DNA from 3 places in the Acidovorax sp. BL-A-41-H1 genome. Region 1 is predicted to be linked to each of the others. Evidence: riboswitches for the same ligand, from Rfam matches in the RefSeq annotation. Region 1 holds a riboswitch; each other region holds the start of a gene.
What was found. A riboswitch is a leader RNA that binds a small molecule or an ion and turns the genes downstream of it on or off. The one in region 1 is predicted to bind S-adenosylhomocysteine.
Positions count from the first base shown of each region.

Region 2: it holds a riboswitch for S-adenosylhomocysteine, as region 1 does, so the genes downstream of both, ahcY (adenosylhomocysteinase) here and ACTPOI_RS03090 (homocysteine S-methyltransferase family protein) in region 1, are expected to answer to the same signal.
Region 3: it holds a riboswitch for S-adenosylhomocysteine, as region 1 does, so the genes downstream of both, ahcY (adenosylhomocysteinase) here and ACTPOI_RS03090 (homocysteine S-methyltransferase family protein) in region 1, are expected to answer to the same signal.

Region 1 covers NZ_JBPVJQ010000003.1:434,712-436,970, reverse strand. Annotated here, with positions in the region: gene ACTPOI_RS03090 (homocysteine S-methyltransferase family protein) at 171-1,235, opposite strand; S-adenosyl-L-homocysteine riboswitch at 1,260-1,340, opposite strand; gene recQ (DNA helicase RecQ) at 1,570-2,259, shown strand, end outside.
Region 2 covers NZ_JBPVJQ010000008.1:95,239-97,497, forward strand. Annotated here, with positions in the region: gene ahcY (adenosylhomocysteinase) at 1-1,206, opposite strand, end outside; S-adenosyl-L-homocysteine riboswitch at 1,275-1,354, opposite strand; gene ACTPOI_RS22670 (SDR family oxidoreductase) at 1,543-2,259, shown strand, end outside.
Region 3 covers NZ_JBPVJQ010000006.1:73,480-75,738, forward strand. Annotated here, with positions in the region: gene ACTPOI_RS13580 (peptide chain release factor 3) at 1-246, opposite strand, end outside; gene ACTPOI_RS13585 (hypothetical protein) at 390-623, opposite strand; S-adenosyl-L-homocysteine riboswitch at 810-892, shown strand; gene ahcY (adenosylhomocysteinase) at 965-2,259, shown strand, end outside.

The sequences.
Region 1 (2,259 bases):
CGGAGCGGAAGGCAGAAACACGGGGGCGCGTTGACTGGGGGTTGCAAGGGTGCCGCACCGGGCGCTGCCTTGCAATGGGGGGGCCGCATGGCGCCAGTGCGGCATTCACTACGTTTTTTACAGCTTCCAGTGCTTATGGGACAAGCGCCAGCAGCCGATTTGACCCAAATTCAGGCTTCTGCAGCGTAGAACATCTTGCGCGTGGGCACGTTTTCCACCGCCTGGGCAATCGCCCCGATGTGGTCAGGCGTGGTGCCGCAGCAGCCGCCCAGAATGTTCACCAGCCCCTCGGCCGCAAACTCGTGCACCAAGCGGCTGGTGATCTCGGGCGTTTCGTCGAAGCCGGTGTCGCTCATGGGGTTGGGCAGGCCGGCGTTGGGGTAGCAGCTGATGAAGGTGTCCTCGGCCACGCGGTTCAGCTCCTGGATGTAGGGGCGCATCAGCGTGGCGCCCAGAGCGCAGTTCAGGCCGATGGCCAGCGGGCGCGAGTGGCGCACGCTGTGCCAGAAAGCGGTCACGGTCTGGCCGCTCAGGATGCGGCCCGAGGCGTCGGTCACGGTGCCGCTGATGATGAGCGGCAGGCGCTGGCCGCTGTTCTCAAAGAACTCGTCGATGGCAAACAGCGCGGCCTTGGCGTTCAGCGTGTCGAAGATGGTTTCCACCAGCAGCACGTCGGAGCCGCCTTCCACCAGCGCCTCGACCTGCTCGTAGTACGCGGCACGCAGCTGCTCGAAGTCCACATTGCGCGCGCCGGGGTCGTTCACGTCGGGGCTGATGCTGGCCGTCTTGGGGGTGGGGCCCAGGGCGCCGGCCACGAAGCGGGGCTTGTCGGGCGTGCTGTACTTGTCGCAGGCGGCGCGGGCCAGCTGGGCGGACTTGAGATTCATCTCGCGCGCCAGGTCGGCCATCTTGTAGTCCTCCTGCGCGATGGTGGTCGCGCCGAAGGTGTTGGTCTCGATCAGGTCGGCGCCCGCGGCAAGATACCGCTCGTGGATGTCGCGGATCACGTCGGGCCGGGTGATGCTGAGCAACTCGTTGTTGCCCTTCACGTCGCGCGGAAAGTCCTTGAAGCGGTCACCTGCGCCGTCGGGGTCGGTGTAGCCCTCGCCGCGGTACTGCGCCTCGCCCAGCTTGAAGCGCTGGATCATGGTGCCCATGGCGCCGTCAAGGATGACGATGCGCTGGGTGAGGATGTCGGGGAGTTGCTGGGCGCGGGTGTAGATGACGGAATGCATGGTGCGGCTCACTGTGCGGGTGGGTACAAGTGAGCGCAGTTGGTGTCCCCAAGCCTGACCGGCTGCACCGTGTGGCACAACCCGGCTGCAGCGCCCCTTGGGTCGCAAGATTTTAATGCAAAGGCGCCCGGAGCCTGCCGCTGCAGGCGTGGCGCAGCCCACGGGGCGTGGGCCCCTTCATCGCATGAGCCGGCGGTGGGCCGGCCCGGAACCGGCGGGCGCACAATAAGCGCCTTTCGCCAGCGGGCCCGTGCACGGCATTTTTGCCCAAAATGCCTTGTAGCGCTTGATTCATAAGCCCCTGTTGCTATCAAATTCAGAGTATCTTTTGTCTTTGCGCTCTTCCCTTGCCCCTTCGCCCGCCCACGCCGTCCTGCAGGATGTGTTCGGCTATGAGCAGTTTCGCGGCCCGCAGCAGGCCATCGTCGAGCATGTGATTGCCGGCGGCGACGCGCTGGTGCTGATGCCCACGGGCGGCGGCAAGAGCCTGTGCTACCAGGTGCCGGCCATCGTGCGCCAGCAGCAGGGGCGTGGGGTGACCATCGTGGTGTCGCCACTGATTGCGCTGATGCACGACCAGGTGGGCGCGCTGCACGAGGCGGGCGTGAGCGCGGCGTTTCTCAATTCCACCCTGAGCTATGACGAAACGCAGGACGTGGAACTGCGCCTGCAGACCGGCGACATCACCCTGCTGTACGCCGCGCCCGAGCGGCTGAACACGCCGCGCTTTCTGGGGCTGCTGGACAGCCTGTACCAGGGCGGGCACCTGTCGCTGTTTGCGATCGACGAAGCGCATTGCGTGAGCCAGTGGGGCCACGACTTCCGCCCCGAGTACCGGGCGCTGTCGGTGCTGCACGAGCGCTATGCGGGCGTGCCTCGCATTGCGCTCACGGCTACGGCAGATGACCTCACGCGCGCCGACATCATCGAGCGGCTGCAGCTGGAAGACGCGCGCCTGTTCATCAGCAGCTTCGACCGCCCCAACATCCGCTACACGATTGTCGAAAAGAAGGATGCCACTACG
Region 2 (2,259 bases), on a different contig from region 1:
CACGAAGCTGGGGTGGCCCGTGCCGCAGCCCAGGTTCACCAGACGGCCCTTGGCAAGCAGGATGATGCGCTTGCCATCCGGGAAGATCACATGGTCCACCTGGGGCTTGATTTCCTCCCACTGGCAGTGTTCTTCGAGCTTGGCGACCTGGATCTCGTTGTCGAAGTGGCCGATGTTGCAGACGATGGACTGGTCCTTCATCGCAGCCATGTGCTCATAGGTGATCACGTCGCGGTTGCCGGTGGTGGTCACGAAGATGTCGGCCTTGTCGGCCGCCCATTCCATGGTCACAACCTTGAAGCCTTCCATCGCGGCCTGCAGCGCGTTGATGGGGTCGATCTCGGTCACCCACACCTGGGCGCTCAGGGCGCGCAAGGCCTGGGCACTGCCCTTGCCCACGTCGCCGTAGCCGGCCACCACGGCCACCTTGCCGGCGATCATCACGTCGGTAGCGCGCTTGATGCCGTCCACCAGCGACTCACGGCAGCCGTACAGGTTGTCGAACTTGGACTTGGTCACCGAGTCGTTCACGTTGATCGCGCGGAACATCAGCGAGCCCTTGGCCGACATTTCCTTGAGGCGGTGCACGCCGGTGGTGGTCTCTTCAGTCACGCCGATGATCTCGGCGCTCTTGCGGCTGTACCAGGTGCTGTCTTCGGCCAGCTTGGCCTTGATGGCGGCGAACAGGATGCGCTCTTCTTCGCTGCCGGGGTTGGCCAGCACGGACGCATCCTTCTCGGCCTTCTTGCCCAGGTGCATCAGCAGCGTGGCATCGCCGCCGTCGTCCAGGATCAGGTTGGGGCCTTCGCCTGCGGTGCCCTTGGGGCCAAAGTCAAAAATGCGGTGGGTGTAGTCCCAGTATTCGGCCAGGGTCTCGCCCTTGACGGCAAACACGGGCGTGCCGGTGGCAGCGATAGCGGCGGCGGCATGGTCCTGCGTGGAGAAGATGTTGCACGAGGCCCAGCGCACATCGGCGCCCAGAGCTTGCAGCGTTTCGATCAGCACGGCGGTCTGGATCGTCATGTGCAGGCTGCCGGTGATGCGGGCGCCCTTGAGCGACTGCTTGGCCGCGAACTCCTCGCGGATGGCCATCAGGCCGGGCATCTCCGTTTCGGCGATGCGGATCTCTTTGCGGCCCCAATCGGCCAGGCCGATGTCGGCAATGATGCAGTCGGTGTTGACCGGGGCGTTGACGCGTGCGTTCATGGTGGTGTGCTCCAAAGCATGTTTGAAAAACCACTGGTCGGGGGAGTGACAAGGCTCACCACACGAGAAGTGGATGAGCGTCGTTGCTGGGTGACTCCGAGCCTCACGCCCCGCCTGTGCTGGGGGCGCTGCAACGCTCCTCGGATCGGCGGATTATAAAAGCAAGTGCCCGGCGGGGAAACATCCCCGGCTGCGGGTGGGGCCGCCCCGCTCTCACTCGCCCTTGCTCTTTCACGCCGGCAACATGCCAACCACCCATGTCACCTGTGCGGCTGCCGGGGTTGGCGGAGCCCCTGACACTGATGCTCTTTCAAAAGCGCCATCAAGGAGCACAGCATGGACCCCAAGGACAAGGTCGTCATCGTCACCGGCGGCGCCAGCGGCATCGGCCGCAGCATCGCGCGGCGTTTTGCACAGGAGGGCGCACGCGCCGTCGTCGTGGCCGACCTGCACCTGGAACCCGCCCAGGCCGTGGCCGACGAGATCGGGGGCCTGGCCGTGCGCTGCGATGTCTCCAAAGAGGCCGACATCCAGGCCCTGGTGGCCACCACGCGCGAACGCTATGGCCGCGTGGACGCCTACATCTCCAACGCGGGCATCCTGGGCCGCCCGGGCGGCATCGAACTCGAAGACCCGCTGTGGGACGCAATGTGGAACATCCACGGCATGGCCCATGTGTGGGCAGCGCGCGCCGTGGTGCCCGAGATGGTGGAGCGCGGCGAGGGCTTCTTCCTCGTCACAGCCTCGGCCGCCGGGCTGCTGACCATCGTCGAGTCGGCCCCCTATGCTGTGACCAAACACGCGGCCGTGGCCTTTGCCGAGTGGCTGCGCATCGCCTACGGCCGCAAGGGCGTGGGCGTGGCCTGCCTGTGCCCGCAATCGGTGCAGACGGCCATGGTCACGGGCGACGGCGGATCGGCCTCGCACGACGGCATCCTCCCCCCTGAGCAGGTGGCGGGCGACGTGCTGGCCGCCATGCTGGACGGGCGCTTTCTGGTACTGCCCCACCCCGAGGTGGCGCAGTACTTCCGCAACAAGGGGCAGGATTACGAG
Region 3 (2,259 bases), on a different contig from region 1:
GACGTGCTCGCGGTACAGCATCTGCATGACGGACGAAGCCACCGAGATGCCGCGCTGCTTTTCGATCTCCATCCAGTCGGACGTGGCGTGGCGGCTGGCCTTGCGGCCCTTGACGGCGCCCGCGATCTGGATCGCGCCCGAGAACAGCAGCAGCTTTTCCGTCAGCGTGGTTTTACCGGCGTCGGGGTGGGAGATGATGGCAAACGTGCGGCGGCGCCGGGTTTCGTCGAGGAACGGAGCAGACATTCGGGCAGGGGCCACGCTGTGGCGCGTGGCGCAGTAAGTGGCAAAGACCCGGCGATTATCCCCGTGCACTGCGGTGCAGGGTGGCGCCCGCGTGCGCCGGGGCCATGGGTAGCCGTTCTTTGCCGTCTGCACCGTGAGCGCGCTTACTTGGCGGGCGTGACCTCGACTTTCGGCACCTCGATTTCCTTCTTCTCGGTGGTTACGTTCACGTCTGGGGTCTTCACGTCGTACTTGGGCAAGGTCACATCGCCGGACTGGGTCTTTTCCACTTCGTACTTGGGTACCGTGACATTGCCCTCCTGGGTCTTCTTCACATCACAGGCAGCCAGGCCTGCAACGCTGGCAGCAACGAAGCTGATAAGGATGAGCTTTTTCATGGGGGAGCCTTTCTCGGTAGATCTGGATGGGAACCGCCGCCCGGTGGGGCAGCGGCGAACTCACGCTTTGAATTACACCCAGCGGCACGGATGAGCGCTGTAGGAAACGGGGTGGCTACCGGGTCGGCGCGGGGCTTGCATTGGCGCGGGGCAGTGCGCTGTCCGGCCGGATGTCATAAAATCCGCAAATCCGAGGAGCGTTGCAGCGCCCCCAGCAACAACAGCGGGGCGTGAGGCTCGGAGTCATCTAGCAACGACGCTCATCCACTTCTCGTGTGGTGAGCTGTTTCATTCACTTGCGCGACCAGTGGTTTTTCAAACTTGCTTTGGAGCAAACCATCATGAACGCCCGCGTCAACGCCCCCGTCAACACCGACTGCATCATTGCCGACATCGGCCTGGCCGAATGGGGCCGCAAAGAAATCAAGATCGCCGAAACCGAGATGCCTGGCCTGATGGCCATCCGCGAGGAATTTGCCAAGGCGCAGCCCCTGAAGGGCGCGCGCATCACCGGTTCGCTGCACATGACCATCCAGACGGCCGTGCTGATCGAAACCCTGCAGGCACTGGGCGCCAACGTGCGCTGGGCCTCGTGCAACATCTTCTCCACGCAAGACCATGCTGCTGCTGCCATCGCAGCCGCCGGCACGCCAGTGTTCGCCATCAAGGGCGAAACCCTGGCCGACTACTGGGACTACACGCACCGCATCTTTGACTTCGGCGCGGCCGGTGCGGAAGGCGAAGGCCCGAACATGATCCTGGACGACGGCGGCGACGCCACGCTGCTCATGCACCTGGGCAAGCGCGCTGAAAAGGACGCTTCGCTGATCGCCAACCCCACGAGCGAAGAAGAAACCTGCCTGTTCAACGCCATCAAGGCCAAGCTGGCGCTGGACCCCACCTGGTACAGCCGCAAGAGCGCCCAGATCGTCGGCGTGACCGAAGAAACCACCACCGGCGTGCTGCGCCTCAATGAAATGGCCGCCAAGGGCAGCCTGATGTTCCGCGCCATCAACGTGAACGACTCGGTGACCAAGAGCAAGTTCGACAACCTGTACGGTTGCCGCGAATCGCTGGTCGATTCGATCAAGCGCGCCACCGACGTGATGATTGCCGGCAAGGTCGCCTGCGTGGCGGGCTACGGCGACGTGGGCAAGGGTTCGGCCCAGGCCCTGCGCGCCCTGAGCGCCCAGGTCTGGGTCACCGAGATCGACCCCATCAACGCCCTGCAGGCCGCAATGGAAGGCTACAAGGTCGTGACCATGGAATACGCTGCCGACAAGTGCGACATCTTCGTGTCGGCCACGGGCAACAAGAACGTCATCCGCTATGAGCACATGGCCGCGATGAAGGACGAAGCCATCGTCTGCAACATCGGCCACTTCGACAATGAAATCGATGTCGCCTCGCTCGAAAAGCTGCAGTGGGACGAGATCAAGCCCCAGGTCGATCACGTCATCTTCCCCGATGGCAAGAAGATCACGCTGCTGGCCAAGGGCCGCCTGGTCAACCTGGGCTGCGCCACCGGCCACCCCAGCTTCGTCATGTCGTCCAGCTTTGCCAACCAGACCATTGCGCAGATCGAGCTGTTCACCAAGCAAAACGAGTACGAAGTGGGCAAGGTCTACGTGCTGCC